Regions from separate parts of the Comamonas sp. F1-6 genome, predicted to be linked through region 2. Evidence: riboswitches for the same ligand, from Rfam matches in the RefSeq annotation. Region 2 holds a riboswitch; the other holds the start of a gene.
What was found. Region 2 has a riboswitch for glycine ahead of gcvT (glycine cleavage system aminomethyltransferase GcvT). Riboswitches for the same ligand answer to the same signal wherever they lie in the genome.

Region 1: it holds a riboswitch for glycine, as region 2 does, so the genes downstream of both, AAIL66_RS23705 (trimeric intracellular cation channel family protein) here and gcvT (glycine cleavage system aminomethyltransferase GcvT) in region 2, are expected to answer to the same signal.

The regions. Positions count from the first base shown of each region.
Region 1 is NZ_JBCPWN010000041.1:13,121-16,520, forward strand. Features, by position in the region: gene mnmC (FAD-dependent 5-carboxymethylaminomethyl-2-thiouridine(34) oxidoreductase MnmC) at 1-589, opposite strand, end outside; gene AAIL66_RS23705 (trimeric intracellular cation channel family protein) at 753-1,418, opposite strand; glycine riboswitch at 1,471-1,589, opposite strand; glycine riboswitch at 1,603-1,695, opposite strand; partial or broken gene AAIL66_RS23710 (IS5 family transposase) at 1,924-2,779, opposite strand; partial or broken gene AAIL66_RS23715 (transposase) at 2,800-2,964, opposite strand; gene AAIL66_RS23720 (MFS transporter) at 3,270-3,400, shown strand, end outside.
Region 2 is NZ_JBCPWN010000003.1:169,074-172,473, reverse strand. Features, by position in the region: gene AAIL66_RS04640 (MFS transporter) at 1-376, opposite strand, end outside; partial or broken gene AAIL66_RS04635 (2,4'-dihydroxyacetophenone dioxygenase family protein) at 466-999, opposite strand; gene AAIL66_RS04630 (energy transducer TonB) at 1,192-1,725, shown strand; glycine riboswitch at 1,814-1,923, shown strand; glycine riboswitch at 1,943-2,068, shown strand; gene gcvT (glycine cleavage system aminomethyltransferase GcvT) at 2,133-3,269, shown strand; gene gcvH (glycine cleavage system protein GcvH) at 3,392-3,400, shown strand, end outside.

The DNA.
Region 1 (3,400 bases), on a different contig from region 2:
TGAGCGCTTGGCGCACATGGCCGGCCACGCACCAAGTGGCAAGCTGCGTGCCACGGCGGCAATGGCGGGCGATGTTCTTCATGGCATCTTCATCCCACATCTCGGGGTTGAGCTGGGGAGAGAAGCCATCCAGATATACGCTGTCAGCCGTCATCTGCTGCTTGCGCAGCATGGTCCTGGCATCGCCTATATGGAGCGTCAGCAGCACCTGGCCGTCATCAAAGGAAAGGCGATGCACGCCGGGCAGCAGTCCCCACCATTGCTCGGCCAGTTGTTCGCCAAGCGGGCGCAGTTCCCCATCGGTCGGTAAAAACGCGAGCAGATCCTCGCGCGAGACAGGGTAGGCCTCCACCGAGACAAAATGCAGAATGCGCGGGCGTCTGAGGTCGGCTTTCCATGCCGCCCAGGTGACCAGGAAATTCAGGCCGAAGCCAAAGCCGGTTTCCAGAATGCGCCACTGCGCTGCATCGGCCCAGGCAGCTGGAAGATCGCAGCCACCGAGAAAAACCTGGCGGGCCTGGTCAAGGCCGCCCAGCTCGCTGTGATAGCGATCACCAAATCGGGTGTTGTAGGGGGTGCCATCCGGCATCCATGTGATCGGTTCAGACATGGAAAGTGAAACTACATGGGTAATGCATGGCGCAGTCTAGGTTAGAGCAGCCAAGCAAGGGCCGCCCCGCAGCGATGGCTGCGTCTCCCTCCTGCGTAGCAAGAGAGGGGGACGGCGCGCAGCGCCACAGGGGGAGTCTCTATCACTCCCAGCGCTGCTGGTACGAAAAAACCGGCAGGCGCCATTTGAAACGAATGGCGGCCAGACGGAAGGCCAGACCGCCGGCAAAACACACGATGGTGCTGATATTGGGGCTGACATCCAGATAGCGCAGGCCCAGGAACATCAGGCATACCGACAGCGACACGCTGGCATACAGCTCGCGGCGGAACACCACGGGGACCTGGTTGCAGAGCACATCGCGCAAGATGCCGCCGCTGATGCCGGTAATCATGCCGGCCATGATGATGACGATGGTGGGGTAGCCCAGCTCCAGCGCGGTATTGCAGCCGATCAGCGAAAAGGCGATCAGTCCCATGGCGTCCAGCAGCAAAAACACCTGCTTGAGCCTGTGCATATGGCGTGCAATCACGGTGGTCAGCAGACCGAAGCTGATGACCAGATACACATATTCAGGGTGCTGGGTCCAGCCGATGGGGTAGTGGCCCAGCACCATGTCGCGGATGGTGCCGCCTCCCAGGGCAGTGACAAAGGCGATGACGACGACGCCGAAGATATCCATATTGCGCCGGCCTGCGGCGAGTGCGCCGGACATGGCTTCGGCGGTAATGGCCACCAGATAGATGACCAGCATGACGGTGAAGTTGGAGGCCTGGAACGAGTCCAGCAAAGAGACGGAAGGAAGCATGAAGGCACTTGAAAATAGACCAGCCACTCACATCGGCGGGAGTGTCCGGCTTGCCTCTCCCGCTGTCCTTTTACCTGAGAGTTGCGCATGAGCACCTTCGCGGTGGACATGCTTGCCCCTTCGGTGAGCCCTGCAGCTTGTGGTTGCGGGCTGCTCTCCAGTTGGCGATATCCGGGTCCTGTCAGACCCACCTGCGGTACTTATTGCCTGAGCGATTATGGGAGTTTGCGCCTTCGGCGGGAACCCTCGAAAGGCTCCGCTCTCCCGCGGGATGGGCGCGATTCTAGCTAGTTTCAGCGACTTTATTCGGGTTAATACCTGTATTGGTGTGTTTCTGCGGCTGCCAGCTCGGGGTGCGGAAGGGCGGTCTGAATCCGCCATGGCTCGCGCAAGCCCGCGTTTTCGTCTGTGAAGCCGCCCGCCATAAAAACTCATACGCGCGACAGCGAGAGGGCGTTGTTGCATATATCACCCCCATGGCCAGATTTCCCAACCCCAGGTGTGGCTAGGCCACAGCCACCGTCTGCGGGCAGACCGGTTCAGTAGACCGATTGAGGATGGCGGCTCGAATGTGCAGTTCGTTAACTTGGCGCTCGAACGTGCGTGACATTACTCGTTCACCCAGGCGTTTGATGCAGTTCATCTTGGTCTCTACCGGGCTGCGCCGGTGGTAACCGCTCCAGCGTTTCCAGATACTTCACCCCAACCGTCTGCATGCGGCGATAGCTGCGTTGCGGTGCGCAAAGCCATCGCCTTTGCGCACCTTGGCATTCTTTCTTGGGGGAATGATGGGCGTGGCATTGCGCTGAATGACCGCCGCATGCACGTACTGCGTGTCATAAGCCCCATCGCCTGTCACTGTCAGCAGCGGCTCCTCGGCAGGAACTTGCTCCGCAACTGCGGCAACACTGCAGCGTTTGCGCATCAATACCGATGTGCAGCTTGCGCCATTGGCGGCGATGCTTTTTGCACTTCCACTCGCCTTCGCCAAGGAACTTGATGCCTGTGGAGTCAACCAGTCGGTGCAGGCCGGCTGCGCTAGAGCGGTATGCCACTTGCACATCCAGACGGCGTTGGCGGCGACACAATGTACTGAAGTCGGGAATTGGCCACAGCAATCCAGACAGCGCCAGTAGTGACGGAACAAAGCCTGTGGTCTGCCGCAAGACTAATCCAAAGAGGTTCTTGATGGTCAGGCAGAACTGAATCGCTGCATCCGAGAACTGCGGGCTGTGCCCGCGTTTGCCGCTGTCAGCGGCAAGCCAAGACATGGTCTTGTCCAGCCAGATGGTCAAGGAGCCGCGAGCCTTGAGTGCTGCGTTGTACTGCTTCCAGTTGGTGGTGTGAGCGGCAGCACTCATTAGGGCGTTGGTGTCGGAGGCCCTTCATGCTCAAGCTTTCGCGAGGTAAAGAGCAAGCTTGCCGATACACCTTCTTGGTGAGCCACGAGTGACACGCTCATCCCAGGCTCATAGGTTTGACGAACCAGGTCCGCTTTCTCGGTGGCAGACCTACGCCTGCGGCGCTGTTCCCAGGGTCTTGGTATGCCTACGCCCCATGTTTATGTGAAAGACAAGCAATGGACCATGCCCGGGGATTCATTAGGCTGTCCCACTATCTCTCGTCAGATCTTCTGCGTTGGCGAGAAAAGTCATCATTAAAACGCATAGCTTGCCGCAATGTGTGCATTGGCGTTGACAGACTCTGATAGAGATACTTTTCAGTCGAGCCTCACCACGCTGTTTTAGCAAGTTAGACAGTGGCGCTCTAACTAGAAAGCTGGTTACTGCGGCGTGACAGCTGCAGACATAACGAAGCTCCGGAGACAACCTGTTCCTGATAAGGACCTGTATGAAAGACATTCGCAAGACCATGGACGAAGGTGCCATGACCTCGTTTCAATGGCTGGCCGTAAGCATCTGCATTTTGCTCATCATGCTTGATGGCTTCGATGTGCTCGTGATGGCTTTTACTGCATCATC
Region 2 (3,400 bases):
GCAGCACCGGCCCTTCGGCAAGGCCCATCAGCGCTCGCAACAACAGCAGGCCGACAAAACCGCCCACCAGACCCGACAGGGCCGAGCACAGAGAGAACATCAGCACCGAAAGAATCAGCACCGTTTTGCGTCCGCCCTTGCGGTCTGTATAGGCCCCGAAGAATGCACCAGAAGCCGCCCATGCCAATGCCAGAATGGACGACAGCATGCCCAGCTGGGCATTGTTCAGATCCAGTTCCTTAGAGACAAAGGGAAATAAAAACGACAATGCCAGCCGGTCAAAAAAAACAATCCCGAAAGTAAAAAACAGAATGAGCAGCAGCTTGTTTTCATAGCTCAACCACCCGATTTTTAGGTTTTCATCTTGATTTTTCATGCCTCTCTCCATTCCGTATTTGGCGGGCTATTTCATTCTTCAGGAAATCCCGCCTTTCATTGATGGATTTTCAATCCAGCTTCGGATAACTACCGAAACAGCGTGTCCACATAATCTGCACCTATGCCGATTTTTTCATAATGCTTTCGGCATAGTTCTATGTAGCTGTGAACATCGAAATATCCGTCAGGCTTTCCGTCATCATCGAGCCAGATCAGCGGTCCCTTGACGATAAAGAACGCACGCATGGGCTGCTCATGTTCATAGGCCACCAGGGTATGGCCTTCTCCGGGGGTCTCGTAGACGAAATCACCGGCACGGGCTGTCCAGTCATGTTACAGATAGCCCCACTTCCCCGAAATCGTGTAGGCAAACACTTCGTGCGGATGGTAATGGCGGTTCACCAAACCGGCCTCCTTCGCCATCAGAATATCGCACCATTTGTTTTGTGATGGAGAAATCCAGAGGGGACGGGAGGAAACGGTTTCAGAGAATGGAACATAATAACGCTCATCCTCCGTTGGAGCGTTCTGAATATAAACCTCTGGCTGCGCATCGGGCTGAAAACATTCAGAAATCGGCTTCAGATATTTCCAGAATTCATTCGTGGCTTTTTCGGGCATTTTCTCTCCTTGAATAAACATTTTTTGACGAACGTCATAATCCTATCCATGGGGAAAATTCTGTTTAGTCCCTGCCGGACATGATGTTTGCCCCTGCAGGACAAGCTCTGGAGCAAGGCAGCCCGGCCCTGGCTGAACGACCGACTCCACCAGGTCTGCCGAAATCGACTGGGGATGACCGAGAATGCCGCCATGGATACTTCACGCCACTCACGCTGTCTTGCTGCATACGCGGCCGTCTTGGGAGCTCTGCTGCTCAGTGCCTGCGCTGGCAACCCAGCCATGGCGCCTAAGGTGGCCGACATCACTCCCCAGCCCCAGGCTGACTCCGCCTCGGCTTCCGGAGGCCAAACCGTAAATTGGCCTGCCTGGATCAATGCAGACTGCACACCCCCCGCCCAGCTCGATCGGCAACCGCAGCCACGCCGCCACACCACGCCTTTCATCAGCGCCCACTGGTTTCCGAACGGGCTGGAGACCACGGTGGTCTTCCGCCTGGAAGTCACGGCTCAGGGCGAACTCGGCCGTGTGGCCTACCAGCCTGCCGATGCCGATCCCCGCATCGTGAAGTCCATACTGCGCTCGCTCGAACGCTGGAAGTTCAAGCCCGGCATGCGCCAGGGCCAGCCCGTGACGTCCTGCTTCGAGCAGCCCTACCAACTGGTGTTTCCGCGCCAGGAGATCGATGTTCCTCGAACACCCGCCATGAACACAGAACCGCAGTGAGACCACAAGCTCAATTCCAGCGATCTGTGCTCGAAAACCCCAAAATCCGTCCGATTCGGTGGTGCAAGCCCCTTGCCCACCGCTAGAATCGCCAACGTCAGGAGAGAGTGCCTGCAGCTTGAAGCTGCCTCGCACCGCCGAAGGCGCAGACCCCAACCCGGTGTCAAAACGCTCAGGCAAAAGGACTGACAAGCGCTGCAAGGTGTGCAAACCTGCAGCGTCCCTAGCTGGAGAGAGATGCAGGCCGTCATTTCGTATGTGCGCCAGCATCCACCGAAGGAGCAAACTGCCCGATGCAATGCGTGCAGTGAATCTCTCAGGTAAAGCGGACAGCAGGGCAAGCCCGCCACGCATGGCCCTGTCATGCATGGCCACTCATTTTGGTTTGACCACCGGAGCGCTTGCCTGTGACTGCTGCTGACACCTCTTCCGATCTGCGTTCCACACCGCTGTTTGCACTGCACCAGAAACTGGGTGCCCGCATGGTGCCGTTTGCCGGCTACGCCATGCCCGTGCAATACCCTCAAGGCCTAATGGCCGAGCATCTGCACACGCGCAAGGCCGCCGGCCTGTTCGATGTCTCGCACATGGGCCAGTTGCTGTTGCGCGGCCCCGATGCCGCCGCCGCGCTCGAATCGCTGATGCCCGTCGATGTCATGGCCCTGGGCCTGCACAAGCAGCGCTACGGTCTGCTGCTCGATGAACAAGGCGGAATTCTCGACGACCTGATGTTCGTCAACCGCGGCGATGATCTGTTCCTCATCGTCAACGGTGCCTGCAAAGAGGCCGATATCGCTCATATCCAGAACCGCATCGGTAGCCGCTGCGAGGTCGTCCCACTGCCCGATCGCGCCCTGCTGGCCCTGCAAGGCCCGCAAGCCGTCACTGCCCTCTCGCGTCTGATTCCCGGTGTGACGCAACTGGTCTTCATGACCGGCAACCACTTCGACTGGCAAGGCCATGCGCTCCACATCACGCGCAGCGGCTATACGGGCGAGGACGGCTTTGAAATCTCCCTGCCCGGCGAAGCTGCCGAAGCCTTTGCCGAAGCTCTGCTGGCACAGCCCGAGGTAGCCCCCATCGGTCTGGGCGCGCGCAACTCGCTGCGCCTAGAAGCCGGACTTTGCCTGTACGGCAACGACATAGACACCAGCACCACCCCGGTGGAAGCTGCGCTGAACTGGGCCATGCAGAAGGTGCGCCGCACCGGCGGCGAGCGCGAAGGCGGCTTTCCCGGTGCGGCCATCGTGCTGGAGCAATTGCAGAACCCTCAGTCGCTGCGCCGCAAGCGCGTGGGCTTGATCGCGCTGGAACGCATTCCCGTGCGCGAGCCCGCCGTGCTGGAAAACATGGACGGACAGCATATCGGCCACATCACCAGCGGCCTGCTCAGCCCCACGCTCAACCAGCCTGTGGCGCTGGCCTATGTCGAGCCCGACTACGCCGCCATCGATACGGAAATCTTCGCCATGGTGCGCGGCAAGCCCGTGCCCATGAAGGTGGTCGCCACGCCCTTCGTCCCCACCCGCTACTACCGCGGCTAGGTCTGCCGCCGCGCATGAGACGGGCCAGTTTGCCAAACAGCTGCCAGAACACCGCTAAAGTGCGAGCTGGACCTTTCTCAAACAACACCCGATTCCCCTGAATCCCCCATCTGGAGCTTTCCATGAGCATC